Regions from separate parts of the Rothia kristinae genome, predicted to be linked through region 1. Evidence: predicted binding sites of a transcription regulator. Region 1 holds the regulator's gene; each other region holds the start of a gene.
The links. Region 1 encodes HrcA, which represses chaperone genes, less so after heat shock. Its sites were predicted from a motif close to TTNGCACTCGNNNNNNNCGAGTGCNAA; they were not measured.
Positions count from the first base shown of each region.

Region 1 (8,612 bases):
AGGAACATCTTCATCTGCTCCGCGGTGGTGTTCTGCGCCTCGTCGAGGATCACGAAGGCGTCGTTGAGGGTGCGCCCGCGCATGTAGGCCAGCGGCGCGACCTCGATGGTCCCGGCCTCCATGAGCCGGGGGATGGAATCCGGGTCCATCATGTCGTGCAGGGCGTCGTAGAGGGGACGCAGGTACGGGTCGATCTTCTCGTTGAGGCTGCCGGGCAGGAAGCCCAGGGACTCCCCCGCCTCCACCGCCGGGCGGGTCAGGATGATCCGGTTGACCTCCTTGGCCTGCAGGGCCTGCACGGCCTTGGCCATCGCCAGGTAGGTCTTGCCGGTGCCGGCCGGGCCGATGCCGAACACGACCGTGTTCGCGTCGATCGCCTCGACGTACGCGGACTGGTTGACGGTCTTGGGGCGGATCTTCCGGCCCCGGCTGGAGAGGATGTTCTGCGTCAGGCTCGGCGCGGCCTGGGCCATGTTGCGCACGAGCAGGTCCGTGAGCCGCTGGACGGTCTGCACGGTGATGCGGGTGTCCTGCCGGGCCAGGGCCTCCAGCTCCTCGAGCAGACGCAGCACCAGCTGCACCTGGGCGGAGGGACCGCTGACCCCGACCTCCAGGCCGCGCAGGTGCAGGGAGACGTCGGGGAAGGCCTGTTCGATGACCAGCAGCGAGGAGTCCTGGGGGCCCAAGGCCCCGATCATCGCCTCGCGCGAGGCGAAGGCATACGTGCGGGAGACGGACAGCGGGCGGGAGTCGCCGGTCGGCGAATCGGAGAGCACGGCGGCGGAGAGCCTTTCGACGGTGGGCGTGCGCGGGGGCGGGATGCTCCATCCCAGCCTACCCGCCCGCCCCCGGGCTCGTCTGCGCCCGGGGTCCGGCGGGAGGGATCCTCAGGAGGATGCGGCGGGTTCGTCGGGATCGGGGGTCAGGGGATCCGTCCCGTCGGGATCGGCGCCCTCGGACCCCGGACCGAGCTGGGACCAGTGCCCGGACAGGACCTGCAGCACGGCCAGGGCGGCGGCCCCGGCCGTGGAGGTGCGCAGCACCTCCGGGCCCAGGCGCACCGGGTGCGCGCCGGCCGCGACGAGCCGGCGCGTCTCCTCCGGCGAGATCCCGCCCTCCGGACCCACGACGAGCAGGACCCGGCCCCGGCCCTGCGGATCCGGCAGGCGGGCGGGCACCTCCCGGCTCAGCGGGTTCCGGGCCTGCTCGTGCAGCACGAGCACCAGGTCCTCGGGGCCCACCTGCCCGAGCAGGGCCTCCAGATCGGCCAGCGGCAGCACGTCGGGCACGACGGCGCGCCGGGCCTGCTTGGCGGCCGCCGCCGCGGTGCGCTCCCACTTGGCGTGGGAGCGCGCGGCCCGCTCCCCCTTCCAGCGCACGATGCTGCGCTCGGCCTGCCACGGCACGATCGCCGCGACCCCGAGCTCGGTGGCCATCTCCACGGCCATCAGGTCCCGGTCCCCCTTGGCCAGGGCCTGGACCAGCACGAGTCGGCCGACCGGCTCCGGGGCGGGATCGGCCATCAGGCGCACCAACAGGCCCTCGGGCAGCAGCTCCCGGACGACGCCGGGGGCGCGCAGCCCGCGCCCGTCGACCAGATCCAGCTCCTCGCCGGGGCCCAGGCGACGCACGGTGCGGGCGTGGTGGCCCTCCGGGCCGGTCAGTTCGACGGAGTCCTCCGAACGCGCGTCGCGCAGGAGATCGGTGGGGACGCGGAAGACGGGGCGGGTCATGGCGGCTCCTGTGCGGTGGCGGGGTCAGTCCTGGAAGCGGTCGCGCAGCCGGGAGAAGAAGCCCTGCCCGGAGCCGCGCTGCACGGTCTGCCCGGCGCCGTCGTCCTCCCCGCGCAGCTGGGCCAGCTTCCGCAGCAGCTCGCGCTGCTCGTCGTTCAGGCGGGTCGGGGTCGTGACCTGCAGGTGCGCGATCACGTCGCCGCGGCCGCTGCCGCGCAGGCGGGTCGCGCCCAGGCCGCGCAGGGTCATGGTCTGCCCGTTCTGGGTGCCCGGCTCCACGGTGACCTCGCGCGGTCCGTCGAAGGTCTCCAGGGTGACCGAGGTGCCCAGGGCGGCCGCGGTCATCGGGACGGTGATGCTGGCGTGCAGGTCGTCTCCCTCCCGGGTGAAGACCTCGTCCGGGCTGACCCGGATCTCCACGTAGAGATCGCCGTTGGGTCCCCCGCCCGTGCCGGCCTCGCCCTGCCCGGACAGCCGGATGCGGGTGCCGGTGGACACCCCGGCCGGGATCTTCACGGTCAGCGGCCGGCGCTGGCGCACCCGGCCCTCGCCGTAGCACTCCTGGCAGGGGTGCTTGATGACGGTGCCGAAGCCGTGGCAGTGCGGGCACTCGGCGGTGGTCACCACGTTGCCGAGGATGGACTGGACCTGGCGCTGGACCTGCCCGCGCCCGTGGCAGACCTCGCAGGTCTCCGGCTCGGTGCCGTCCTGGGTGCCCTTCCCGGAGCACTCCGGGCAGGTCACGGCGGTGTCGACCATGACCTCCTTCTCGGCGCCGAACACGGCCTCGCGCAGGTCGATGCGCACGGTGATCAGGGCGTCCTGGCCCTGCCGGGCCCGGCTGGCCGGGCCGCGGGAGGACTGGGCGCCGTTGAAGAAGGTCTCGAAGATGTCGGAGAAGCCGAAGCCCCCGCCGGGGAATCCGCCGCCACCGCCGAAGCCGCCGGCGGTGCCGTTCTCGTTGCCGGTCGCGTCGTAGATCCGGCGCTTCTCCGGGTCGGAGAGGACGTCGTGGGCGTGGGAGACGCGCTTGAACTCCTCGGCGGCCTCCGGGGAGGGGTTGACGTCGGGATGCAGGGTGCGGGCCTTCTTCCGGTAGGCCTTCTTGATCTCCTCGGGGCTGGCGTCGCGGGAGACGCCGAGGGTTTCGTAGTGGCTGCTCACGGTGTGCTCGTTCCTTCTTCTCGCGGTGTGCTCACCGCGTGGCGGGGTCGATGGTCAGGGTCGGGTGCGGGTCAGGGCTGGTCCTCGCGCAGCAGGCGCGAGAGGTAGCGGGCCACGGCCCGCACGGCGGCCATGGTCTCGGGGTAGTCCATGCGGGTCGGTCCGACCACGCCCAGCTGGGCGCTGCCGGCCGGACCGTACCCGCTGGCCACGACCGAGGCGTCGGTCAGGGGGGTCGCGGCGTTCTCGGCGCCGATGCGCACCGAGACGCCGGTGGCTCCGGGGTGCTCCTCCCCGAGCTCCGAGAGCAGGCGCAGCATGACGACCTGCTCCTCCAGCGCATCCAGGATCGGGGCGATGCTGCTGCGGAAGTCCCGGGTGGACTGGGCGAGGTAGCTGGTCCCGGCCATCAGCAGCCGGTCCTGCGCGCCGCCGTCGGCCAGGCCCGCCAGGCCCGCCATCACCCGCGCCCCGGCCTCGCGCGCCCCGGGCGGCAGGGTGGCGAGCACGGTGTCGGCGCGGGCCGCAGCCGCATCCAGCGGGGCCTCGACCAGCTCCTCCAGCAGGCGGGTGCGCAGCAGGGCGAGGTCCTCCCCCGCGTGCCCGGCGTCGACGGGCAGGGGCACCGGCTGCTGCAGCACGCGCCCGCGGCTGGTGATGAGGATCAGCAGGGCCGTGTCCGGCTCCAGGGGCACCAGGTCCAGGTGCCGGACCCGCTCCCCGGTGCGCCGGGGATAGCGCACGACGGCGACCTGGTGGGTCAGCTGGGAGAGCAGGCGCACCGTGCGGGCCATGACCTCGTCGAGATCGTGGGAGGAGCCGAGGAACTCGACGATGACCCGGCGCTGGGCCGGGGTCAGCGGCCGCACGGCGTCGATGCGGTCCACGAAGGCGCGGTAGCCCTTGTCCGTGGGGATGCGCCCGGCGCTGGCGTGCGGGGCGGCGATCAGGCCCTCATCCTCCAGGGCGGCCATGTCGTTGCGCACCGTCGCGCTGGAGACGCCGAGCCGGTGCCGCTCGACGAGGGCCTTGGATCCCACCGGCTCCCGCGAATGCACGTAGTCCTCCACGATGGCGCTGAGCACCTCGAGGCGGCGCGGATGGTTCACGGTCTGGCTCCTGGTGTTCTGCCGGGGACGGCGATGGCCGAGGACACGGGTCGGATCGGCGGGGCCCGGGCTGGGCCGGGGGCCGGCTGCGGCGCTAGAGTCGGGGGCGCGCGGCGCGGTCCGATCTGGCACTCGGATGACCCGAGTGCTAATCCTACGCCCGTGCCGATATCGAGGAAAGCGCGGGCCGGGTCCGGAGCGCGCCGGCCGCCGACGTCGGGATGATCCGCCGGTCGCAGATCGCCGACCGGGCCGCCGAGGGAGGAGCGACGAGGATGCACGCACAGGACTGGGGGCCGCAGTCCCTCGAGGAGCTCTCCGCCGCCCGCCGCGGCCCGCGCACCGAGGACCTGCCGGTGCGCGCCGGGATGGTCCTGGAGGAGCTGGAGACCGGGTGGGTCGGGGCCGCGGTGCGCCTGGAGACCATCGGCGGGCAGCGGGTGGTCAGCCTGGAGGACCGCCACGGCGCGGTGCGGGCCTTCCCGCTGGGCTACGGCTTCCTGTACGAGGGCCGCCCCGTGCGCCTGGTCCCCCCGCCGCCCCGGGCCGCCCCGAGCGGGCCCGCCCGGACCCGGTCGGGTTCGGTCGCCCTCCCCCAGGCCCCGGCCCGCACGGCGCGGGCCTCGCGGATGCTGGTCGAGGGGGTGCACGACGCCGAGCTGGTGGAGAAGGTCTGGGGGGATGACCTGCGGGTCGAGGGGATCGTGGTGGAGCCGATGCACGGACTGGATCACGTCGAGCAGACCATCCGCGACTTCCAGCCGGGTCCGGGCCGACGCCTGGGGGTGCTGGCCGATCACCTGGTGCCCGGCTCCAAGGAGTCCCGTCTGGCCGAGCAGGCTCTGGGCCTGCCCGGGGCCCGCGAGCACGTGCTGTTCGTGGGCCACCCCTACGTGGACGTCTGGGAGTCGGTGCGCCCGCGCGCCGTGGGGCTGTCCGCCTGGCCGCAGGTCCCGCGGGGGGAGGACTGGAAGACCGGCGTGCTGCGGCGGATCGGGTGGCCCCATGCCAGCGCGGCCGAGCGCGGCCGGGCCTGGCGCCGGATCCTGGCCGGGGTGAACAGCTACACGGACCTGGATCCCGGGATCCTCGGTCCCGTGGAGCACATCATCGACTTCCTCACCGATCACCCCTGACCCCCACCGCCTCATGTGATCTTCGCCATGGGTGATCCCGGCCTCCGCCGTCGCCGGTTCGGGCCCGGTAAGCTGGAGGCGATGCCCGCACGACCCGCGCGGCCGCTGACGAGACAGGATGAAGCGAGAAGTTTTGGGGACCACTTCCACCACCGAGCAGACTCCTCCCTTCGAGGGGACCAACGCGATGCCGCAGCCGCTGAGCGTCAAGGATGACCGCACGATGGCCACCCTCGCCCACTTCGGCGGGGTGGTGGGGTGCATCCCCTCCGGCCTGATCTACCTGACCTTGCGCGCCCGGGGTCGCTTCACGGCCCAGGAGTCCCGGGAGGCCCTGAACTTCACCCTCCTGCCGAGCGTGCTGATCGTGGTCTGCGTGGCCCTGTCCCCCGTGCCCGCCATCGGGTGGCTGTTCGGCCTCATCGCGGCCGTGGTCTGGGTCTTCCTCGCGCTGTCCTCCCTGGTGGCCGGGGTGCACGTGAACCGGGGCAACCCCTACCAGTACCGCTTCAACACCCGGCTGCTGGATCGGATCTCCGCCCGCCGCGGCTGATCCCGACCGGGCTCGGATCCGGGACCCCGACGTCGAACCCCGGGGTCGGCTCGCCCCGAGCCCGCCTGGAGGACGTCCCTGCGGCTCAGTCCCCCAGCAGGGTGCGCACGACGGCGTCCCCCAGCAGCCGCCCACGCAGCGTGAGCACGACCCTGCCCTCGGCCCGGGCCTGCGCCTCGATTAGCCCCTGGCCCTCGAGCCAGGCCACCGCCTCCCGGCCGGGCTGGCGCAGATCCTCGATCGCCAGGCCCTCCCGGATGCGCGCGGCGAGCATCACGTCCTCGACGTAGCGGGTGTCCGCGTCCAGGTGCTCCCGGGCTGCCGCCGGGGACAGGCCCTGACGCACCCGGTGGGCGTAGGGCACGGGGTGCTTCAGGTTCCACCAGCGCACGCCGTTGACGTGCGAGTGCGCCCCGGGACCGATCCCCCACCAGTCCCGGTTGCGCCAGTAGGCGAGATTGTGCCGGGAGCGGGTGGCCTCGGAGCGGGACCAGTTGGACACCTCGTACCAGGAGTACCCGGCGTCTTCGAACAGGCGGTCGGCCAGCAGGTACATGTCCGCCTGGGCGTCGTCGTTCACCGGGGACAGCTCCCCGCGGCGGATCTGCGCGGCGAGCTTGGTGCCCGGCTCCACGATCAGCGAGTAGGCCGAGATGTGGTCCGGGGCGCAGTCGATGGCCGCGCGCACCGAGGTCTCCCATTCCGCCAGGGTCTCCCCCGGCGCCCCGCTGATCAGGTCCACCGAGGTCTGCAGGCCCACCTCCCTGGCCCAGGAGACCACCTTGGGGACGTTGGCCGGGGTGTGGGTGCGATCCAGCACGGCCAGCACCCGCGGCACCGCGGACTGCATCCCGAAGGAGACGCGCGTGAACCCCGCCTCCTTCAGCAGGGCGAGGTCCTCGCGGGTCACCGAATCCGGGTTGGCCTCGGTGGTGACCTCCGCGCCGTCGGCGATGCCGAAGCGCTCGATCCCGGCGCGCAGGATCCGCGCCAGGTCCTCGGCCGGCAGGCGGGTCGGGGTGCCCCCGCCGAAGAACACCGTGCTGAACGGGCGGGCCGGCAGGCCGGAGCGGGTGAGGACGCCGGCGGCCAGGTCCAGCTCGCGGATCGCGTCCTCGGCGTAGCTGAGCCGGTTCACGCCGTCGCCGAAGTCCTCGGCGGCGTAGGTGTTGAAGTCGCAGTACCCGCAGCGCACCGAGCAGTACGGCACGTGCACGTAGAGGCTCAGGCTGCGCCGTTCGGCGCCGTCGAGCACCGAGGCCGGCAGCAGGCCGTCGGACGGGGCCGGATCCCCCGTGGGCTGGGCCGGGCTCACTTCTTCGGCTTGTCCTTGGTCTGCTCCCCGGAGGACAGGGCGGCGATGAACGCCTCCTGGGGGACCTCCACGCGCCCGACCATCTTCATCCGCTTCTTGCCCTCCTTCTGCTTCTCCAGCAGCTTGCGCTTGCGGGAGATGTCCCCGCCGTAGCACTTGGACAGCACGTCCTTGCGGATGGCCCGGATGTTCTCCCGGGCGATGATCCGCGAGCCGATGGCCGCCTGGATGGGCACCTCGAACTGCTGGCGCGGGATCAGCTCCCGCAGCTTCGCGGCCATCGCCGTGCCGTAGGAGTAGGCGTTGTCCCGGTGGGTCACCGCGGAGAAGGCGTCCACCCGCTCCCCCTGCAGCAGGATGTCCACCTTGACCAGGTCGGCCTCCTGGGTCCCGTCCAGCTTCCAGTCCAGGGAGGCGTAGCCGCGGGTGCGGGACTTCAGCTGGTCGAAGAAGTCGAAGACGATCTCCGCCAGCGGCATCCGGTAGCGCAGCTCCACGCGGTCCTGGGAGAGGTAGTCCATCCCGCCCATCTGCCCGCGCCGGGACTGGCACAGCTCCATGACCGCGCCGATGAACTCGCTGGGCACGATGATCGTGCAGGCCACCATCGGCTCCTCGATCACCGCGATCTTGCCCTCGGGGAACTCGGAGGGGTTGGTCACCCGCATGGAGGTGCCGTCCTCGGCGACGACGTCGTAGATGACGTTCGGCGCGGTGGAGATCAGGTCCAGGTCGAACTCCCGCTCCAGGCGCTCGCGCACGATCTCCAGGTGCAGCAGCCCCAGGAAGCCGCAGCGGAAGCCGAAGCCCAGGGCCGCGGAGGTCTCCGGTTCGTAGACCAGGGCGGCGTCGTTGAGCTTGAGCTTGTCCAGGGCGTCGCGCAGGACGGGGTAGTCCGAGCCGTCGATGGGGAACAGCCCGGAGAAGACCATGGGCTTGGGGTCCTCGTAGCCGCCGAGGTTCTGCTCGGCCGGCTTCTTCGCGTCCGTGACGGTGTCCCCGACGCGGGACTGGCGCACGTCCTTCACGCCGGTGATCAGGTACCCGACCTCCCCGACGCCGAGGCCCTCGGTGGGCTTGGGCTCCGGGGAGATCACCCCGATCTCCAGCAGCTCGTGCTCGGCGCCGGTGGACATCATCTGGATCTTCTGGCGCGGGGTGAGCCGCCCGTCCACGACGCGCACGTAGGTGACCACGCCCCGGTAGGAGTCGTAGACGGAGTCGAAGATCATGGCCCGCGGCGCGGCGTCGGGCCGACCCTGGGGGGCGGGCAGGTCGCGCACGATCCGGTCCAGCAGCTCCGGCACGCCCTCGCCGGTCTTGCCGGAGACCTTCAGCACGTCCTCCGGCTCCACCCCGATGAGGTTGGCCAGCTCCTCGGCGTACTTCTCCGGCTGGGCGGCCGGCAGGTCGATCTTGTTCAGCACCGGGATGATGGTGAGGTCGTTCTCCATGGCCAGGTACAGGTTCGCCAGGGTCTGGGCTTCGATCCCCTGGGCGGCGTCCACCAGCAGCAGGGCGCCCTCGCAGGCGGCCAGGGAGCGGGAGACCTCGTAGGTGAAGTCCACGTGCCCGGGGGTGTCGATCATGTTCAGGGCGTAG
Region 1 covers NZ_CP065738.1:2,067,330-2,075,941, reverse strand. Annotated here, with positions in the region: gene I6G21_RS09115 (PhoH family protein) at 1-698, opposite strand, end outside; gene I6G21_RS09110 (16S rRNA (uracil(1498)-N(3))-methyltransferase) at 888-1,733, opposite strand; gene dnaJ (molecular chaperone DnaJ) at 1,758-2,897, opposite strand; gene hrcA (heat-inducible transcriptional repressor HrcA) at 2,969-4,006, opposite strand; gene I6G21_RS09095 (DUF3097 family protein) at 4,282-5,142, shown strand; gene I6G21_RS09090 (DUF4870 domain-containing protein) at 5,276-5,695, shown strand; gene hemW (radical SAM family heme chaperone HemW) at 5,781-7,010, opposite strand; gene lepA (translation elongation factor 4) at 7,007-8,612, opposite strand, start outside.

Region 2 (10,764 bases), 680 kb from region 1:
GGGGACTCCCATCTGGTGCAGTGGCGGGCGCTGACCGACCTGATGAAGGACTACGGCATCGAGCAGTACGACTTCTGCGGGACCCCGCCGAAGGACCAGCTGAAGAACAAGGAGCACCACTACTACGGTCTGGGCCTGTTCAAGACCAGCTTCACCAAGTCCGTCATCGACTACGTGGGCGTGTGGGACCAGGTGCTGCGCCCGGTCCAGTACCGGCTGTGGGTGCGCATCGTGGAGAAGGTCATGCGCCAGATCTGGTGGCGGCGCACCCAGCAGCCCTTCTACTGATCCCCGCTTCCGGGGGACCCCGGGAGACGTGAGTGCGGGGTGGAGCCGAGCGTGCGCGGAGAAGGAGAGAGGATGCGCGAGGTGCAGGACGACGGGACGCCGCCGAAGGGCGCGTACCCCTCCTCCGGGCTGCCGGAGGAGGAGACCGCGGCTCCCGTGGACCCCTTCGGCCCGGATGCCGACGCTCAGGACCTCGCCGATCCCTTCTCCGCCGCGGACACCGACCCCGCTCCCGCGGCTCCCGCGACGCAGACGGCGCCGTCGTCCGTGCCGGGGGCGCAGTCCGGCACGGACCCGGCCCAGGGCTTCCCGCACATCCACCGCTCCCAGGTCCGCGATCAGTCGCTGGCCGACATCTGGGGGCTGGCCCCGGAGTCCGGTGAGCAGGGGACGGTCTCCGGGCCGGACGCGGCCTCGGATGCTCTCGGAGAGGGGCACGCGGGCACCGGACCGATCGGCCCTGGACCGGGGGCGGACACCGCCGGCTCCGCGGGCGGGCCCGGTGTCGGCGGCATGCTCAGCGCCGCCCGGGACGTGCCGCGGGACCTCTACAGCGACTCCCAGCCTCTGGGCCCGGACCAGACCTCGACGCCGCTGGGCGCCACCGGGACCCAGTCCGCGGGGGTCCCCCAGCCCACCGGCTCCCCGGCCGCCGGCGTCCGGAGTCCGGGAACGCCGGATGCGGGCACCCCGCCGATGGGCGCGGTCGCCCAGGCCAGCTACCCCTCTGCCACCGCGCTGCCCGTCAAGCGCCCCGCCCCCCGCTCCCTGGCCAGCGGGCTGCGGCGCATGATCCGGTCCGAGAGCCTCCCGACGGCGCCCATGCGCATCGTGCAGCGCCTGGCCAACACCCCCTTCGCCAATCCGCGGCGCAATCGGGAGCACTCCGAGGCCCGCCGGACCCTGAACTTCGCGCTGCGCCTGGCCGAGGCCATGTTCCACTTCGGCGCCGGCTCCCTCGAGGTGGAGACCGCGATCGCCGCGACCTGCGCCACCTACGGCGTCGAGGACGTGGACGTGGACATCACCAACCAGTCCGTGACCATCAACTACGTGGCCGGTTCGGGGCGCCTGAGCAGCGTCGCCCAGGACGACGCTGAGGGCACGTTCAGCCACACCGTGGTGCGGGTGGTGCGCTCGTGGTCGGACAACTACTCCGGGCTGACCGACACGCACCGGCTGGTCAAGACCATCACCGAAGGCGGGCTCTCCCGCGCGGAGGCGGAGCGGCGCCTGGACAGGATCATGTCCGAGCCCAAGCCCTTCCCCCGCTGGATGACGACGGCCGCGAACATCCTCGCGGCGTTCTTCCTGACCATCGGCATCGGCGGCACGTGGCGGGGGGCCACCTTGGCCTCGGCGACGTTCGGCGTGATCTTCATCGTCTCGGGCTGGATCTCCCGCCGCGGCATCCCCGGGTTCTTCATCTCCGTGGTGGATGCGGCGATGATCACGGCGGCCGCGCTGACAGCCTCCGGTCTGGGGCTGGACGTCTCCCCGGCGCACGTCGTCGCCTCCGGGCTGATCATGCTGCTGCCCACCCTGAGTCTGGTCTCCATGGTCCAGGACGCGATCAACGGGTTCCCGGTGACGGCCGCGGGCCGACTGGTGTCCACGGGGCTGACCTTCCTGGGCCTGATCGCGGGCCTGGCGCTGGCGATCTCGACCACGTCCCTGTTCTTCGGATCGCAGAAGATCGACGTGCAGCAGGCCGTGTTCACCGGCGCCCAGCCGGCCGTGCACGTGTCCTTCATGCTGGCCGCCACGGCGATGATCGCGGTGTCCCTGCAGGTGAGGGTCCGGCACATCGTCCCGGGCGTGCTCAGCGGTGCGGCGGGTCTGGCGGCCTACTACGCCGTGTCCTCCCTGGGGATGGGCCCGCGCATGATCTCGATGATCGGTGCGGTGGGGGTGGGCTGCGTCTCCGCGTGGATCGCGGATCGGTGGACGATCCCGCAGGTGGTCATCGCGGTGCCCGGGGTGACGTTCCTGCTGCCGGGTCTGTCCATCTTCCGCGGCATGTACATGTTCACGGTGGATGTGGACCCGGTGCAGGGTCTCGTGCCGATCATCAACGCCGGGGCGACCATCCTCTCGCTGGCTGCGGCCGTCGTGCTGGGCAACTACCTCATGCGCCCGTTCATGCGCCGGGAGAGACCCGCGACGACCTGAGCCCGCCCCTCCCCGCGACTGATGGCAGTGACGGGGAGAGCCCGCGACGACGGGGGGCGGGTCAGCCCGGCAGGCGCCAGTCCACCGGCTGCGCGCCCTGCTTCTGCAGGGCCTCGTTGGCTCGGCTGAAGGGCCGGGACCCGAAGAAGCCGCGGGAGGCGGACAGCGGGGAGGGGTGCACGGATTCGATCTTCGGCACCTGCGGCCCCAGCTGCGCCCCGGCGCTGCGGGCATCCCGACCCCACAGGATCGCCACCAGCGGGGTGTCGCGAGAACCCAGGGCCCGGATCGCGCAGTCTGTGATCTCCTCCCAGCCTCGGTTCCGGTGCGAGCCGGCGTCCCCGGCGCGCACGGACAGGCACCGGTTCATCAGCATGACGCCCTGGCGGGACCAGGCCGACAGGTCCCCGTGCCGCGGTGCGGGCAGCCCCAGGTCCTCGCCGAGCTCCCGGTAGATGTTCACCAGGGAGCGGGGCAGGGGACGCACCTCGGGACGCACCGAGAAGGACAGGCCCATCGCGTGCCCGGGCGTCGGGTACGGGTCCTGCCCGATGATCAGCACCCGCACCGCCGCCATCGGCTCCCGGAAGGCGCGGAACACGTCCTGGGACGGCGGCAGCGTGCGGTGCCCCTGGGCGTGCTCCGTGCGCAGGAAGTCACCCATGGCGCGGATGCGCTCCTCCACCGGGGCCAGGGCCCGCGCCCAGTCCTCGGCCATGATCTCGGTCAGCGGCTGGGGGGGCATGGTCCTCCTGCGGATGGAGACGTCGGACAGCGGCGGCGCGGACGGCCGCCGCGCACCCCACCAGGCTACCGGGCGGCGCGACTAGACTGGCTCACCGTGCAGCCCCTGACCGAGACCGAACGCGCCGTGCTGGCCTTGGAGAAGCGCACCTGGCGCCGTCCCGGCTCTAAGGAGCGGGCCATCCGCCGCGAGCTGGGCATGGGCGCGGTCGAGTACCACCTGCGGCTCAACGCCCTGCTGGACGACCCCCGGGCCATCGCCGCCGAACCGGCCCTGACCCGGCGATTGAGGGAGCAGCGGGATCCGGGCGGTACCCTGGCTCCATGAGCCGCATCGCCTCCCCGTGCGGTGCCCAGCCCCGACCCGATCAGCGTGAGGACAGCATGGCCGAGACCGAGGAGTACGCCCCCGACGATTTCGACGAGGTGCCGGCCGACTCCGCGCACCGAGGGGTGTATCGCGCCGCCGCGCCCGCCAAGGCGGTCTCCCGGCGCACCACCGGCGCGGTGATCCTCGCCGGAGCCCTGGCCCTGGTGCTCGGGGCCCTGACGTTCATCTACCAGCCGCGCTCCGCGGCGCCCGAGGCCCAGAGCGAATCAACCCAGAGCGAACCGGTGGCCTCGGCCAGCGCCACCGCCTCCTCCGGGTCCTCCGCGACCGAGCAGGCCGGCGCCTCGGCGCAGGCCAGCGCGGATCCCTCCGCGGATCCGGAGATCACGGTCGGGGTGTACAACAGCGGGCAGGACGCCGGGGCCGCCGGTGTCGCGGCCCAGACCCTGACCGCGCAGGGCTGGACCGTCAGCGAGGTCGGCAACTGGAGCGGACCCGCCGTGCAGGAGGGCACCGTCTACTACCGCAGCGGGGCCGAGGCGCAGGCCCGTCGGGTCGCCCTGGACCTGGGCCTCTCCACGGTGCGCGCCTCCGAGGAGTGGAGCGCACAGGTCACCGTCGTGCTGACCCACGGCTGAGTCGGCCCGCGGGCCTCTGCGGGACCGCCTGTCGGGGGGGTGTCGCCGCGGCGTCCGCCCAGGGCGGAGTCCGGCGGCGAGACGTTTGCACTCTCCGGGGGCGAGTGCCAAGATTGGGGTTAGCACTCATCCCGTCCGACTGCTAAGTCGCGGCGCTCGCCGACCGAGGCGAGGCGACGTCGTGATCGGCGCCGGAGGGGATGCGGACACCTCCCTCACCGCGGTGAGCGCTCGGGGCGGGGCACGGCGCGGAAGCGCCGGACCCGATCACGGGCGCGGCCGTCGCGGGCGCCGCGGTGGAGGAACTCCCCGAACCATCGTCCAGGAGGGACGCACGCCGACATGGCCAAACTGATTGCTTTCGATGAAGAGGCTCGCCGCGGGCTCGAGAAGGGCCTGAACACCCTGGCGGACGCCGTCAAGGTCACCCTGGGGCCGCGCGGGCGCAACGTCGTGCTCGAGAAGAAGTGGGGCGCTCCCACGATCACCAACGACGGCGTGTCCATCGCCAAGGAGATCGAGCTCGAGGACGCCTACGAGAAGATCGGCGCCGAGCTGGTCAAGGAGGTCGCCAAGAAGACCGACGACATCGCCGGCGACGGCACCACCACCGCGACCGTCCTCGCCCAGGCCCTGGTGCGCGAGGGCCTGCGCAACGTGGCCGCCGGTGCCGACCCGCTGTCCCTGAAGCGCGGCATCGAGAAGGCCGTGGAGGCCGTGACCGCCGAGCTGCTGGGCTCCGCCAAGGAGATCGAGACCGAGGAGCAGATCGCCGCGACCGCCTCCATCTCCGCCGGTGACCCCGAGATCGGCAAGCTCATCGCCCAGGCGATGGAGAAGGTCGGCAAGGAAGGCGTCATCACCGTCGAGGAGTCCAACACCTTCGGCCTCGAGCTGGAGCTGACCGAGGGCATGCGCTTCGACAAGGGCTTCCTCTCCGGCTACTTCGTCACCGACGCGGACCGCCAGGAGGCCGTGCTCGAGGATCCCTACATCCTCATCGTCAACTCCAAGATCTCCAACGTGAAGGACCTCGTCCCCGTGCTGGAGAAGGTCATGCAGTCCGGCAAGCCGCTGCTGATCATCGCCGAGGACGTCGAGGGCGAGGCCCTGGCCCTGCTGGTGCTGAACAAGATGCGCGGGTCCATCAAGTCCGTGGCTGTGAAGGCCCCCGGCTTCGGCGACCGCCGCAAGGCCCAGCTGGCCGACATCGCGATCCTCACCGGCGGCCAGGTCATCACCGAGGAGGTCGGGCTCTCCCTGGAGACCGCGACCCTCAACGAGCTCGGCCAGGCCCGCAAGGTCGTCGTGACCAAGGACGAGACCACCATCGTGGACGGTGCCGGCGCCCAGGAGCAGATCGAGGGCCGGGTCTCCCAGATCCGCGCCGAGATCGCCAACACCGACTCCGACTACGACCGCGAGAAGCTGCAGGAGCGCCTGGCGAAGCTGGCCGGCGGCGTGGCCGTGCTCAAGGCCGGTGCCGCCACCGAGGTCGAGCTGAAGGAGCGCAAGCACCGCATCGAGGACGCCGTGCGCAACGCCAAGGCCGCGGTGGAGGAGGGCATCGTCGCCGGCGGCGGCGTCGCCCTGATCCAGGCCGGGGTCAAGGCCTTCGAGACCCTGAAGGTTACCGGGGACGAGGAGACCGGCGCGAACATCGTCAAGGTCGCTGTGGACGCCCCGCTGAAGCAGATCGCCGCCAACGCCGGGCTGGAGCCGGGCGTGGTCGCGGACAAGGTCCGCCACCTGGAGCCCGGCCACGGGCTCAACGCCGCCACCGGCGAGTACGAGGACCTGATGGCCGCGGGCATCAACGACCCGGTCAAGGTCACCCGCTCCGCCCTGCAGAACGCCGCGTCCATCGCGGGCCTGTTCCTGACCACCGAGGCCGTCGTCGCGGACAAGCCGGAGAAGAACTCCGGTGCCGACGCCGCCGCCGGCATGGACGGGATGGGCGGCATGGGCGGCATGATGTAGCCACCCGCGCACCGCGCGTCGCTTCCGGGCCCCGCTCGTCCCCTCCCCACGCGGGAGGGGTCGGGCGGGGCCCGGTCGCGTCCGCGTTCCTGACGTGGACAGTAGACTCGACCACGCCATGCACTGCGACTACTACGACGCCGGACTCTGCCGCTCCTGCACCCGCATGAACGAGCCGTATCCGGCGCAGCTGGCCGACAAGCAGGAGCGGCTGCGGCAGCTGCTGGCCCCGCACCGGCCCGAGGCGTGGCTGGAGCCGGTGCCCAGCCCGGAATCCGGGTTCCGCAACAAGGCCAAGACGGTCGTCAGCGGCACCGTCGAGCGCCCGCTGCTGGGCATCCTGGACCGGGAGGGACACGGCATCGATCTCACCGGCTGCGGCCTGTACCCGCCGCAGCTGCTGGCCGCGATGCCCGCCCTGCGCCGGATCATCGGCGAGTTCGGGCTGACCCCCTACGACGTCCCGGCCCGCCGCGGGGAGCTGAAGCACCTGCTGCTGACCATCTCCCCGGACGGTGAGCTGCTGCTGCGCTTCGTCCTGCGCTCCAAGAAGCACCTCGTGCCCCTCAAGCGGGGCCTGCCCCGCATCCTGGAGCTGCTGCCCGCCGCTCGCGTGGTCTCCGTGAACATCCAGCGGGAGCACCAGGCCATCCTGGAGGGCCCCGAGGAGATCACCCTGACCGAGCAGGCCACCCTGCCGATGCGCCTGAACGGCATCCCCCTGGCCCTGCGGCCCCAGGGCTTCTTCCAGACCAACTCGCACATCGCCGCGGCGCTGTACCGCCAGGGCGCGGACTGGTTCGCCGACTCCGGGGCGGGCGGCCTCTGGGACCTGTACTGCGGCGTCGGCGGCTTCGCCCTGCACGCCGCGCGCCGGGTTCCCGGGGCGCGGGTGCTGGGCCTGGAGATCAGCGAGCAGGCGGTCGCCGCGGCGCGGACCACGGCCGCGGACCTCGGGCTGGAACGGGTGCGCTTCACCGCGGGGGACGCGACGGGCATCGCCACCGGCATCGCGGCGGGCGCCGGACGCCGGGCCCCGGAGGCGCTGGTGGTCAACCCGCCGCGCCGGGGCCTGGGGCCGGAGCTGGCCGCCTGGATCGAGGGGTCCGGCATCCCCACCGTGATCTACTCCAGCTGCCACGCCCCGAGCCTGGTCCGGGACCTGTCGGCGATGCCGTCCCTGAGCGTGCGGCGGGCGCGGCTGTTCGACATGTTCCCGCAGACCGATCACGCCGAGACCATGGTCCTGCTCAGCCGCAGGTGACCCGGCATTGACCAGGAAGTTAGGTGTGACTACGTTGGGGAGGGCTCCGCGTCGGGGCCCCGAGACACGAAGGAGCCCCATGCCCCTACCCACCATCCCCGCCTACACCCTGCCGCAGGATCGGCCCGCCGCCGCCGTCGACTGGACCGCGGACCCCACCCGCAGCGCCCTGCTGGTCCACGACATGCAGAGCTACTTCATCGACGCCTTCCAGAGCGGGGAGGACGGCGCGGAGGGCGAGGCCGGCGAGGGCTCGGCGCAGGGCGAGGCGGCCCCGGTCGGCGCGGCGCAGATCGACGTGGCGGTGGGCCGCATCGCCGCTCTGCTGGAGACCGCCCGCAAGGCGGGGATCCCCATCGTCTACACCGCTCAGCCGCCGCGGCAGGACCTGGCCGACCGGGCCCTGCTCACCGACTTCTGGGGGACCGGGCTGAGCACCGACGCCCAGGCGCGGATCATCGACGAGCTCGCCCCCGCCGAGGGGGACATCGTCCTGCCCAAGTGGCGCTACTCCGCGTTCATGCGCTCGACCCTGCGCGAGCAGCTGCTGGCCCGGGGCCGGGACCAGCTGGCGATCACCGGGGTGTACGCGCACATCGGGTGCCTGGCCACCGCCCTGGACGCCTTCATGCTGGACGTCCAGGCCTTCCTCGTCGCCGACGCGCTCGCGGACTTCACCCGCGAGGACCACGTGCGGGCCCTGGACTACGCCGCCGGCCGCTGCGCCCGCGTGCAGGACACGGCCGAGATCCTGGCCTCCTGGCAGGATGCCCAAGATGAGCAGGGCCAGGGGGTCAGCCGATGAGCGCGGTCCTCGTCACCGGAGCCGCCGGCGGGATCGGCAGCCAGGTGGTCAGGCTGCTGGCCGAGGACGGGCACCACGTGTGGGCCGCGGACCGGGTCATGCCGGATCCGCAGGGCTGGTCCGACCCCGAGCGCATCACCCCGGCCGTCCTGGACGTCTCCGCCGAGCGCGACGTCGTTGACCTGCTGCGCGGGATCGAGGAGTCCGGGCAGCAGCTGACCGGGGCGGTCCACGCCGCCGGCATCGTGCACGCCGCCCCGCTGCTGGAGACCTCCGTGCGGGAGTGGGACGAGATCCTGGCCGTCAACGCCCGGGCGGTGTTCCTCGTGCTGCGTGAGAGCGCGGGCCTGATGATCCGGCAGCGTGCGCAGGACCCGGGCAACCGACGCGGGATCGTGACCATCAGCTCCAACGCCGGGCGCGTGCCGCGCACCGAGTTCGGGGCCTACGGGGCCTCCAAGGCCGCCGCGACGTCGGTGACCCGCAGCTTCGGCCTGCAGCTGGCCCGCCACGGCATCCGCTGCAACGCGGTCAGCCCCGGCACCACCCGCACCCCCATGGTCACCTCCGGCTGGGACGGCGAGGACCGCAGCGCCGTGCCCGTGGCCGGCAGTCCCGAGGACTTCCGCCTCGGCATCCCCCTGGGCCGCATCGCCGAGCCCGCGGATATCGCCGAGGTGGCCCGCTTCCTCGTCTCCGAGCGGGCCCGGCACGTGAGCCTGCAGGACGTGGTGGTCGACGGCGGGGCGACCTTCTGATGCCCGGCCTCGAGCCCGCACACTTCTCCACCACCGGATCGGAGGATCCCATGAGCCCCACCCTGCCCGCCTTCTGCATGAGCACCCCCTGGGGGCGGGTGCGCGGGGAGGACCCGCTGACCGGGTTGCCCGAGGCGCAGGCGCTGGCCGCGGCCGCCGAGCACGGCACCGCCGTGGCGGGGCTGCTGCCCTTCCATCCCGTACAAGAGCCCCTGCTGCTGGTGCCGCGCCGCTGGGAGCGCACCCCCGCGCAGGACTCCCGTCCGGGGGACCCAGAGCCGACGGCACAGGCCGCCGCCCTGCCCGCTCCCCGCGCGGTGCACGGGCTGGACAGCCCCGCCTTCCGGGAGGTGGTGGCCGCCGCCGTCGCCCGCCTGCACGACGGGCAGCTGGAGAAGATCGTCCTGTCCCGGCTGCTGCGGCTGGACTACGACGCCGCGGCCCCACTGGATCCGGCCGCCGTGCATCGCAACCTGCTCGCCCAGCACCCCCGGGCTTACGTCTTCGCCTGTCGCGACCCCCGGGCGGGGGAGGGCCAGGAGGCCGAGACCCCGTGGCACCTGGGCGCCAGCCCCGAGCTGGTCATGTCCGTGCGGGACGGGGTGTGCACCACGCACCCGCTGGCCGGCTCGGCCAGCCGCGCCGGGGCCCGCGACGCCACGGAGGACGTGCAGATCGGGGAGCAGCTGATGCGCTCGCCCAAGGATCGGGGCGAACACGCGACCGTGATCCAGGACATCGCCCGCCGCCTGGATCCGCTGTGCGAGGAGCTGGACGTGCCGGCCGCCCCCTCCCTGTTGGCCACCCCGCAGCTGTGGCACCTGGGCACCCGGATCACGGGGCGGCTGAAGCCCGGCGTCACCGCGCTGGATGCGGCCCGGGCCATCCACCCGACCCCGGCGATCTGCGGCAGCCCGCGGGACACCGCCCTGCGGATGATCGAGGAGCTGGAGCCGCACCGCCGCGGCTTCTTCGGCGGGCTGGTGGGCTGGTGCGGCCCGGACGGCGACGGCGAGTGGGCCCTGAACCTGCGCAGCGCCCGGGTGGGCGCGCGCCGGGCCGTGCTGTTCGCCGGGGCCGGCATCGTGGAGGGCTCCACCCCCGACGGCGAGCACGCGGAGACCGGGACCAAGCTCTCCACGTTCCTGGCCGCCCTGGGGCTGGATGCCCGGGCCCGCCCGGTGCGGTAGGAGTCGGTAGAATCCGGACCCATGACCCCCGAGGCTTCCCCCACCCGTTCCGCATCCGCTGCCGAGACCGCCGGGGAGGGGCGGCCGCTGGTGGCCGCCGCGGACGGCTCCGCCCTGGGCAACCCCGGACCGGCCGGGTGGGCCTGGTACGTGGATGAGGACACCTGGGAGGCCGGGGGCTGGCCGCACGGGACCAACAACATGGGCGAGCTCAAGGCCGTGCTGGCCCTGCTGGAGGCCACCGCGGATCAGCCGGGGCGCCCGCTGCGCATTCTGTGCGACAGCCAGTACGCGATCAACTGCATCACCCGGTGGATGCCCGGGTGGAAGCGCAACGGGTGGCGGAAGAAGGACCGCAAGCCGGTGCTGAACCGGGACCTGCTCGAGGCCCTCGACGCCGCGATGCAGGGTCGGCGCTGCGAGTTCGAGTGGGTCAAGGGCCACGCCGGGCACGGGCTGAACGAAGCCGCCGATGCCCGCGCCCGGGCCGCGGCCACCGCCTACCAGCGCGGGCGCGAACCCGAGCGCGGCCCCGGCTTCCCCTCCGGAGACCGCGCCCGGGCGGGCGCGCCCGCCTCGCAGGAGGCGGCCTCG
Region 2 covers NZ_CP065738.1:1,384,451-1,395,214, forward strand. Annotated here, with positions in the region: gene I6G21_RS06105 (lipid II:glycine glycyltransferase FemX) at 1-288, shown strand, start outside; gene I6G21_RS06110 (threonine/serine exporter family protein) at 361-2,460, shown strand; gene I6G21_RS06115 (uracil-DNA glycosylase) at 2,522-3,205, opposite strand; gene I6G21_RS06120 (DUF3263 domain-containing protein) at 3,302-3,532, shown strand; gene I6G21_RS06125 (LytR C-terminal domain-containing protein) at 3,529-4,173, shown strand; gene groL (chaperonin GroEL) at 4,516-6,153, shown strand; gene I6G21_RS06135 (methyltransferase domain-containing protein) at 6,272-7,417, shown strand; gene I6G21_RS06140 (isochorismatase family protein) at 7,497-8,222, shown strand; gene I6G21_RS06145 (SDR family oxidoreductase) at 8,219-8,980, shown strand; gene I6G21_RS06150 (isochorismate synthase) at 9,031-10,170, shown strand; gene I6G21_RS06155 (ribonuclease HI family protein) at 10,192-10,764, shown strand, end outside.
Region 2: a site for HrcA is predicted at 4,293-4,319, ahead of groL (chaperonin GroEL). Genes of this name have one in related genera too.

Region 3 (10,764 bases), 550 kb from region 1:
GCTGCCGGAGGATCTCGGGGCGCTGCTGGTCTCCGGGGGGCACACGGAGATCCTGCGGGTGCACGACATCGCCGGGGACGTCCGCCTGCTCGGGGCGACCCTGGATGACGCGGCCGGGGAGGCCTACGACAAGGTGGCCCGCATCCTCGGGCTGCCCTACCCCGGGGGTCCCGCGATCGATCGGGTCGCCCGCGAGGGGGACCCTCGGGCCTTCCGCTTCCCCCGGGGGCTCAGTGCGCCCAAGTACCTCGGCAGCGCCGAGGCGCCCGGGCCGCACCGCTACGACTTCTCCTTCTCCGGGCTGAAGACGGCCGTGGCGCGGGTCGTGGAGGGCTTCGAGGCGCGCGGGGAGCAGGTGCCGGTGGCCGACGTCGCCGCCTCCTTCCAGGAGGCCGTGGCCGACGTCATCACCGCCAAGGCCATGCTGGCCTGCGCGGAGCAGGGCATCGGCACGCTGCTGCTGGGCGGGGGCGTGGCCGCCAACTCGCGGCTGCGGGCCCTGGCCGAGCAGCGCTGCGGGCAGCACGGGGTGCGCCTGGTGGTGCCCCCGCTGAGCCTGTGCACGGACAACGGCGCGATGGTCGCGGCTCTGGGCTCGCGCCTGGTCGCGGCGGGCACGGCCCCCACGGGGCTGGGCTTCACCCCGGACCCGTCCCTGCCGGTCACCTCGATCTGCCTGCCCTGATTCTCCTTTCGTGAGCCGCCTGCCCTGAGACCCGGCCCGGGCCGACGCCGCTCAGTAGCCGGTGCGGGTCAGGCGGGTCAGGTCCCGCACGACGGCGCGCAGGTCGCCGTCGTGCCGGGCGGCCACCCGCCGCTGCCGCTCGGCCCCGGTGCCGCGCTCCAGGATCCTCTCGATCTCCGCCAGCTCCTCGGCGCAGCCCAGGTCATCGGCCAGCGGGGCGAGCCGATCCAGCATCCGCGGGATCTCCTCGCGCAGCGGCGCCTCCCGGTTGCTCGGATCCAGGATCACCTCGGCATCCAGCCCGTAGCGGGCCGCCCGCCACTTGTTCTCCTCCGCGTTCCACCGGCGCAGCACTGGGATGGTGCCGCCGGCCTCCACGGTGCGGGAGGCCTCCTCCGCCAGGCACTGGGTCAGGGCCGCCATGGCCCCGATCTCCTGCAGGGTCGAGGCGCCGTCGCAGATGCGCATCTCCACGGTGCCGTAGCGCGGCACCGGGCGCACGTCCCAGCGGTTCTCCGAGTCCTCCTCGATGACGCCGGTGTCCATCAGATCCCGGGTGTACTGCTCGAACTCCTCCCACCGCTGGAACAGGTACGGCATCCCGGAGGTCGGGATCTGCTGGAAGATCATGGCCCGCTGCGAGGCGTAGCCGGTGTCGTGGCCCTGCCAGAACGGGGAGTTCGCGGACAGCGCCAGCAGGTGCCCGTAGTGGTTGACCAGGTGGTTCACGGTGGGCAGGGCCTTGTCCCGGGAATCCACGCCCACGTGCACGTGCACCCCGTAGATCATCATCTGGTAGCCCCAGTACTGCGTGCGCTCCAGGACCTTGCGGTAGCGCTCCTTGTCCGAGATGACCTGCTCCTCCCACCGGGCCAGGGGGTGGGTCCCGGCGGAGAAGATCTCCACGCCCAGGGGGTCGGTGTGGCGGCGGATCTTCTCGACCATCCCGGCCAGCTGCTCGACGGCCTCGCCGACCCGCTCATTCACGCCGGTGACCATCTCGATGGTGTTGGCCAGGAACTCCCGGGTCAGGTGCGGGGTCAGCCCCTCCGGGTGGATGAGGTCCCGGTGAGGTGCGGTGAGCACCTCGAACAGCTCGGGCGCGGCCCCGATCATCGCGCCGCTGGCGCGGTCCACCAGGGCGACCTCCCATTCGATGCCGAGGGTGGACTGGGTGGAGCTGGCGAATTCGAGCATGAGGGCCTCCAGACGTGATCGCTTCATCCTATCCGCGCCGGTCACCGGCCGATGGCGGCATCCCAGCAGGTGAGCGGGCTCAGACGGGTTCGACGACGAAGCAGGCCCGCTGCTCCCCGCCGGGCTCGTCCCAGCGGGCCGCGAGCAGCGTCGCGTGCCTCCCGCCTGACCCCGGCCCCCGGGACGCACCGGCCAGCAGGCGCCTGCGCAGCCGCTCCGGCACGACGTCGACCCCCCGCTTCTTCACGGTCAGGGACGTGACGCCGTGCTCGCGCACCCAGCGGCGCAGGGTCTTCTCGTGCAGGGGCAGGCGCGCCGCGATCCGCCAGCACCGGGCCCAGTCCAGCTCTCGGGCGTCATCGGAGGTCACGTAGGCGATGCGCTCATCCAGCAGGTGCCCGTCGACGGCCTCGGCCAGGGCTCGCACCTGCCCGGAGCGGATCACGGCGCCGTCGGGTTCGTACAGGTACGCCCCGGGCGGGCCGACGGGGGCCGCGGGCTCCTGCTCGGCGGCCACGGGGGAGTCCAGCACGTGCAGAGCCCGCGGGACCAGCGGGTCCGGTCCCAGCACGGTGGCGCGCCGGCGCACCCCGGGGGTGGCCAGGGCGTTGAACCACAGGACGACCTCCACCACGTCCCCGCCGTGGCTGACCCATTCGGCGGTGGCCTCCGGGGGGATCGCGGCCCGGTCCATGCCCGGGCCCATCTTGACCCCCATCGGCACGCCGGTCGCGGCCAGGCGGCGGATGACGGAGAACGGCGGGGAGAAGGCCTCGGGGTCGAAGATCCGCTGCCGGGTGCGCCCGCGGCCGGATTCCCGGCGGGCCGGATCCAGCCACAGGGCCGTCATCGCGCCGCCGTCCGGGCACCTCAGCTGCCCCGGCTCCAGCTGCTCGACGTCGCCGACCAGCACCCGGGCGTCGGGGAAGGACCGGAGGTTCGCGGCCGCGCAGGCAGCCGTGTGCGGGTCGATCTCCACGGCCAGCACGCAGAGCCCGGCCCGGGCGAAGGCCAGGGTGTCCGCGCCCAGCCCGCAGCCCAGGTCCGCCACCGAGCCCAGTCCGGCCGCGCGCAACCGGGCGGCGTGGTGCTCGGCCACGGCCCGGCGGGTGGCCTGCTCCAGCCCCGGCCGGGTCAGCAGCAGGTGCTCGGCCTCGGGTCCGAACTTGGCCGCGGCCTCGCCGCGCAGCTTGGCCTGGGTCAGCACGGCGGCGGCCCGGTCCGCGTCCAGTCCGGCCGCGCGCAGCCGGGTGGAGGCGGCCAGGGCGTCCTGCTCGCGGTAGTCCAGGCCGGCCAGCAGCGTCAGCTCCTGCTCGTCGAAGGGTGCTGGCGGGGCGGGGGAGAGGTTGGGGAGGCTCACGCGCTCCACCCTAACCGGGCCCCGGACGGCGGCGTCGGTTCCGCCCTCGGCGGAGGCTGGCACTCGCCTTGACCCTCTGCTAACGCCCGGAATAGAGTCGGCTTTAGCACTCTGGCACTCAGGGTGCTAACTGGGCCTGGCGCTCAATCGGCACCGCGACGACGGTTGGCTCGCCTCACCCACAGGCTCATGCCGCGTACCGACAACCCAAGGAAGAAGGTCCACCATGTCCGTCTCCATCAAGCCCCTGGAAGACCGCATCGTCGTCCAGCCCGTCGAGGCCGAGCAGACCACCGCCTCCGGGCTGGTCATCCCGGACACCGCCAAGGAGAAGCCCCAGGAGGGCAAGGTCGTGGCCGTGGGCCCCGGCCGCGTGGACGACAAGGGCAACCGCGTGCCCGTGGACGTCGCCGAGGGCGACGTCGTCATCTACTCCAAGTACGGCGGGACCGAGGTCAAGTACTCCGGCCAGGAGTACCTCGTGCTCTCCGCGCGGGACGTGCTGGCCGTCGTCGAGAAGTAGTCTCGCGCGCACCGCGCACGAGACCCGCATCCACCCTTCACGACAAGGAGTCATGACGTTCCATGGCAAAGCAGCTGCGATTCGATGACGCCGCCCGCAAGGCCCTCATGGCCGGTGTGGACAAGCTCGCCGACACCGTCAAGGTGACCCTCGGCCCCCGCGGGCGCAACGTGGTGCTGGACAAGCAGTGGGGAGCGCCGATCATCACCAACGACGGCGTGACCATCGCCCGCGAGGTCGAGCTGGACGACCCCTACGAGAACCTCGGTGCCCAGCTGGCCAAGGAGGTCGCCACCAAGACCAACGACGTCGCCGGCGACGGCACCACCACCGCGACGGTGCTCGCCCAGGCGCTGGTCACCGAGGGGCTGCGCAACGTGGCCGCCGGTGCCGCGCCCAACGAGATCCGCCGCGGCATCGAGGCGGCCGTGCAGGCCGTCTCCGAGCGCCTGCGGGCCAACGCCCGCGAGGTCGAGGGTCAGGAGGTCGCGCACGTCGCGGCCATCTCCGCCCAGTCCGAGCAGATCGGCCAGCTGCTGGCCGAGGCCTTCGAGAAGGTCGGCAAGGACGGTGTGATCACCATCGAGGACGGCTCCTCCACGGAGATCGAGCTGTCCGTGACCGAGGGCATGCAGTTCGACAAGGGCTACCTGTCCCCGTCCTTCGTGACCGACGCCGAGCGGCAGGAGGCCGTGCTGGAGGACTCCCTGGTGCTGATCCACCAGGGCAAGATCTCCTCCGTGCAGGACCTCATGCCGGTCCTGGAGAAGGTCGTGCAGGCCAAGAAGCCGCTGACCATCATCGCCGAGGACGTCGAGGGCGAGGCTCTGTCCACCCTGGTGGTGAACAAGCTGCGCGGCAACCTCGACGTCGTCGCCCTGAAGGCCCCCGGCTTCGGGGACCGCCGCAAGGCGATCATGCAGGACCTGGCGATCCTCACCGGCGGCGAGGTCATCACCTCCGAGCTGGGCATCACCCTGGACTCGGTCACCCTGGACCAGCTGGGCACCGCCCGGCGGGTCACCGTGACCAAGGACGAGACCACCGTCGTGGACGGCGGCGGCTCCGAGCAGGCCCTGGCCGAGCGCGTGGCCCAGCTGCGCGCCGAGGTCGAGCGCGTGGACTCCGAGTGGGACCGCGAGAAGCTCAAGGAGCGCCTGGCGAAGCTGGCCGGCGGCGTGTCCGTCATCAAGGTCGGCGCCGCGACGGAGGTCGAGGCCAAGGAGCGCAAGCACCGCATCGAGGACGCTGTCTCCTCCACCCGCGCCGCGCTGGAGGAGGGCATCGTCGCCGGCGGCGGCTCCGCCCTGGTCCACGCCGCGAAGGCCCTGGATGAGGACCTCGGCCTGAGCACCGAGGACGCCCGCACCGCGGTGGACATCGTGCGCCGCTCCCTGAACCAGCCGCTGCGCTGGATCGCGGAGAACGCCGGGGCCGACGGATTCGTCGTCGCCGCCCGGGTCGCGGAGCAGGAGGTCGGCCACGGCTACAACGCCGCGACCGGGCAGTACGAGGATCTGGTGGCGGCCGGGGTCATCGACCCCGTCAAGGTCACCCGCTCCGCCCTGGAGAACGCCGCCTCCATCGCCTCCCTGGTGCTGACCACCGAGACCCTGGTGGTGGATCAGCCCGAGGAGGAGGACGAGGACTAGCCTCTTCCCTCCGGGTCCCGTGATGCGCGGGCCCGTCTCCGCGCGATCCCCGTCGCCCGATGCCCCGTCCAACCGGGGCCTCCGGCGGCGGGGATCGCGCGTTCCGTCCGCCGCATCAGCCCGGAGGCGAGGGCCGCGGAGCCGGTGCGCTCAGGTCGGAACCCCGTGGGGAGGGGGACGGGGCTGCCGAGCCGGAAGCCCCGATTCGGCTAGGATGTGAGGGTTTGCCCCCGCTCGGAGCGGGGACGCTCACTTCCGCAGTCGCCGCCCCGTCGAGGATCCCCCTTTCTCCGCATGACCCCGCCATCATCGATCCCCTCAGCCCCCGCCGCGGCCCCGGGCATGCAGCCGCCGTCCACCGTCCGCGACGCCGTGGGGCTGGGCACGGGTCGGGCCCCTGCCCCCGCCCCGGCATTCCGGCCGGAGATCCAGGGGCTGCGCTCGCTGGCCGTGCTGCTGGTCGCCGCGTACCACATCTGGTTCGGTCGGGTCTCCGGCGGGGTGGATGTGTTCCTGTTCATCTCCGCGTTCCTGATGACGCTGTCCTTCACCCGCCGGATCGAACGCGGGGAGCGGATCGGGTGGCGGCGGTTGAGCACGTACTGGGTGCACGTGTTCAAACGGATCCTGCCCCTGGCGGTGCTCACGGTGCTGCTGGTGCTGGTCGGCACGCGGGCGCTGCTGGGTCCGGAGCGCTGGCTGCCGATCCTGCGGGAGTCCGTCTCGGTGCTGACGTACTGGGAGAACTGGTACTCGATCGCCCACGCGGTGGATTACTACGCCGCGGACTCCGGTGCGGCCTCCCCGCTGCGCCACTTCTGGTCGCTGTCCGTGCAGGGGCAGATCTTCCTGACCTGGCCCCTGCTGTTCGCGCTCGGGGCCCTCATCATCCGGGGCCTGCGCCTACCGGCCCGTGCCGTGCTGGGGACGCTGTTCGGTCTGGTCTTCGCGGCGTCGCTGGCTTTCTCGGTGATCCTCACCAGTGCGGATCAGCAGTCCGCGTACTTCAACACCTTCGCTCGGCTGTGGGAGTTCGCCCTGGGCTCCCTGCTGGCGATCCTGCTGCCGCTGCTGCGCGCCCCGGCCCGGGTGCGGGCCGGGCTGGGGTGGATCGGGGTCGCGGCGATCCTCCTGTGCGGAGCGGTCCTGGATGTGCAGGGAGCGTTCCCCGGATGGATCGCCCTGTGGCCGACGCTGGCGGCCAGCCTCGTGATCTTCGCGGGGCAGACCGGCACCCGCTGGGGTGCGGACCGTCTGCTGTCCTGGGGTCCTCTGGTGCGTCTGGGCGGATACTCCTACGCCCTGTACCTGCTGCACTGGCCGCTGCTGGTCTTCTATCTCTCCCACGTCGGCCAGGAGAAGGCCGGGTTCGTCTCCGGGGTCGGCCTGGTGGCCCTGTCGCTGGCCGGCGCCGTCGCTCTGACCCGCTGGGTGGATGCGCCGCTGCGCTCCTGGCGGTGGGCCGAGGCCGGGCGCTGGCGCTCCCTGGCGGTCATCGGCCTGTGCCTGTGCCTGAGGCTGGGGTCGGCGGGGGCGTGGTGGGCGCATATCGACCGGCAGGAGCAGCGTCTCGTGTCCCGGGGCATCGAGGATTATCCGGGAGCTCGCGTCCTGTACGCGGGGGCGGAGGCGTCTGACGCCTCGCCGATCCCGGTCAGCGCCAAGCGCAATGAGGACACCGCGAAGCCCCTGCTGGGGGAGTCGTGCGCGAAGTCCGGATCATGGTCGCTGCACGGCTTGGCCCGGGACCAGTGCTTCTACTCCGTGCGCCAGGAGCATCCGTCTCGGACCGTGGTGGCCGTGGGCAACTCCCACACCGAGCAGTGGATGGTCTCCCTCATCCATCGGGCGCAGGAGCGCAACGAAGATCTGATCTTCATCCGTCAGGTGGGATGCTTCTTCACCACCGTCGCCGACAACTGGTTCGCAGAGGAGTGCCAGGAGTGGCTGCCCCGCGCCGAGGCGCTCATCCAGGAGATCTCCCCGGACCAGCTGTTCATCCAATCGACCTTCACCGCATACGGCGGGGGCGGGGAGAGCATCCGCGCCGGGACCGAGGAGCAGGTGCGTCGCTGGACCGGGCGCGGTGTGCAGGTGATCGGCATCCGGGACAATGCCCGCTTCGCTCGATCCCACGCGCAGTGCGAGCGCGAGCAGGGGCTGTCGGAATGCGTGTTCGACCATGTCACCGCCCGTACCGCGGATCCGACGCGCGGGTGGCAGCAGAGCATCGGCGGCTACGGCGCGGTGGACATGGATGATCTGATCTGCCCCGATGGCGGGTGTCCGCCCGTGATCGGCAACGTCTACACCTACCGGGACGACAACCATCTCACGGCGACGTACATCCGGAGTATGCAGGATGCTTTCGACGAGCGGGTCGATGCCGCGGAGAGGGCGGCCGCAGAGGACGGGGCCGAGTGACGTCCCGACCGTCTGCGCTGGGGGAGGGGGCGGCCGCCGCAGTCGTGACGGGAGCTCATGCGACTGGACTCGGTGACTAGGATGGCTACCGACACCACAGTGCCCGTCCGGGCGCCGTCGGGCCCCTCGGCCCGCCCGGACGCGGCCCGCGCCCAGCGAAAGGCTCACCACCCGTGACCCAGCCCACCGCACTGTCCGAGGACCCGTTCGGCCTGACCGGCCTGACCTACGACGACGTCCTGCTGCTGCCCGGCAACACCAGCGTGATCCCCTCGGAGGCGGACACCCGCACCCGCCTGTCCCGGCGCATCACCCTGAAAACCCCCATCATCTCCGCGGCCATGGACACCGTCACGGACTCCCGCATGGCCATCGCCATGGCCCGCCTCGGCGGGATGGGCGTGATCCACCGCAACCTGTCCATCCAGGACCAGGCCGAGCACGTGGATCGGGTCAAGCGCAGCGAATCCGGGATGATCACCAAGCCGGTGACCGTCGGCCCCGAGGCCACCCTCGAGGAGCTGGACCAGCTGTGCGGGCACTACAAGGTCTCCGGGCTGCCCGTCGTGGACGAGGACGGCACGCTGGTCGGGATCATCACCAACCGGGACACCCGCTACCTGCCGGAATCCGAGTTCCCCGTGCGCACCGTGCGCGAGGTGATGACCCCGATGCCGCTGGTCACCGGGCACGAGGGGATGAGCAAGGACGAGGCCTTCGCCCTGCTGTCCTCCCACAAGATCGAGAAGCTGCCGCTGGTGGACGACGCCGGGAAGCTCACCGGGCTGATCACCGTCAAGGACTTCACCAAGACCGAGCAGTACCCCCACGCCACCAAGGACGAGGAGGACCGCCTGCGCGTGGGCGCGGCCGTCGGCTTCTTCGGCGACGGCTACGACCGGGCCATGGCTCTGATCGAGGCCGGGGTGGACGCGCTGTTCATCGACACCGCCAACGGCCATTCCCAGGGCGTGCTGGACATGATCGCGCGGCTGAAGAAGGACTCGGCCGCGGACCACGTGGACATCATCGGCGGGCAGGCCGCCACCCGCGAGGGCGCCCAGGCCATCGTCGACGCCGGGGCCGACGCCGTGAAGGTCGGGGTGGGGCCGGGCTCGATCTGCACCACCCGCATCATCGCCGGCGTCGGCGTCCCCCAGATCACCGCGATCAACGAATCCGCCAAGGCCACCATCCCCGCAGGCGTCCCGCTGATCGCCGACGGCGGGCTGCAGCACTCCGGGGAGATCGGCAAGGCCCTGGTGGCCGGGGCGGACTCCGTGATGCTCGGGTCCATGCTCGCCGGGTGCGACGAGTCCCCCGGGGACCTGATCTTCGTCAACGGCAAGCAGTTCAAGGCCTACCGCGGCATGGGGTCGCTGGGGGCCATGCAGACCCGCGGCAAGAACGTCTCCTACTCCAAGGACCGCTACTTCCAGGCGGATGTGAAGGGCGAGGACAAGCTGATCCCGGAGGGCATCGAGGGGCAGGTGGCCTACCGCGGGCCGCTGGCCGCGGTGCTGCACCAGCTGGAGGGGGGCTTGCGCCAGACCATGTTCTACGTCGGCTCCCACGACATCGACGAGCTCAAGCACAAGGGCCGCTTCGTGCGCATCACCCCGGCGGGGCTGAAGGAGTCCCACCCGCACGACATCATGATGACCGTCGAGGCCCCCAACTACCGCCGCTGAGGCCCGCTCCGACCCGGCCCACTCACGCCCCTTCCCGGGTGGTGTGCCGCGCCCGGCGTCGGAGCCCGAAAGGACGAGAACACCCGTGAACGACATCGAGATCGGGCGCTGGAAGCGCGCCCGCCGCACCTACTCCCTGGACGACGTCGCCCTGGTCCCCTCCCGGCGCACCCGCGATCCCCGGGACGTGAGCACGGACTGGCAGATCGATGCCTTCTCCTTCCCGACCCCGATCCTCGGGGCGCCCATGGACTCCGTGATGTCCCCGGAGACGGCCATCGCCCTGGGGCGCCTGGGCGGGCTCGGGGTGCTGAACCTGGAGGGGCTGTGGACCCGCTACGAGGACCCGGAGCCGTACCTGGAGGAGATCTCCCTGCTGCCCCGGGACGACATGCCGCGGGTGACCTCCCGGATGCAGAAGATCTACGCCGAGCCGATCAAGCCGGAGTTGATCACCGCCCGCCTGGCCCAGATCCGCGAGGCCGGGGTCGTGGTGGCGGGGGCCCTGACCCCGCAGCGCACCCAGGAGCACTACGAGACCGTGGTGAAGGCCGGGGTGGACCTGTTCGTGATCCGTGGGACCACCGTCTCCGCGGAGCACGTGTCCCAGAATCAGGAGCCCCTGGACCTCAAGCGCTTCATCTACGAGCTGGACGTCCCGGTGATCGTGGGCGGGGCCGCCGGCTACGCCCCGGCCCTGCACCTGATGCGCACCGGTGCGGCCGGGGTCCTGGTGGGCTTCGGCGGGGGAGCGGCCAGCACCACCCGCCGCGCCCTGGGCATCCACGCCGCGATGGCTTCGGCCATCTCCGACGCCGCCCAGGCGCGCTCGGACTACCTGGATGAGTCCGGCGGCCGGTACGTGCACGTGATCGCCGACGGCGGGATGGGCCTGTCCGGGGACATGGTCAAGGCCATGGCCATGGGGGCTGACGCCGTGATGATCGGCGCGCCCCTGGCCCGGGCCGCGGAGGCCCCCGGGCGCGGGTACCACTGGGGTCCGGAGGCCCACCACCCGGAGTTCCCGCGCGGGACCCGCACCCCGATGGAGCAGGTCGGCTCCCTGCAGGAGGTCCTCTACGGGCCCAGCCACCACGTGGACGGCACCTCGAACCTCATGGGCGCGGTGCGCCGGGCGATGGCCACCACCGGGTACTCGGATCTGAAGGAGTTCCAGCGCTCCGACGTCGTGCTGACCCACCGCCAGCGCTACTGAGCGACCCCGCTGCGAC
Region 3 covers NZ_CP065738.1:238,386-249,149, reverse strand. Annotated here, with positions in the region: gene tsaD (tRNA (adenosine(37)-N6)-threonylcarbamoyltransferase complex transferase subunit TsaD) at 1-685, shown strand, start outside; gene I6G21_RS01090 (glutamate--cysteine ligase) at 737-1,882, opposite strand; gene I6G21_RS01085 (class I SAM-dependent methyltransferase) at 1,962-3,242, opposite strand; gene groES (co-chaperone GroES) at 3,469-3,765, shown strand; gene groL (chaperonin GroEL) at 3,828-5,417, shown strand; gene I6G21_RS01070 (acyltransferase family protein) at 5,712-7,841, shown strand; gene guaB (IMP dehydrogenase) at 8,015-9,532, shown strand; gene I6G21_RS01060 (GuaB3 family IMP dehydrogenase-related protein) at 9,618-10,748, shown strand.
Region 3: a site for HrcA is predicted at 3,346-3,372, ahead of groES (co-chaperone GroES). Genes of this name have one in related genera too.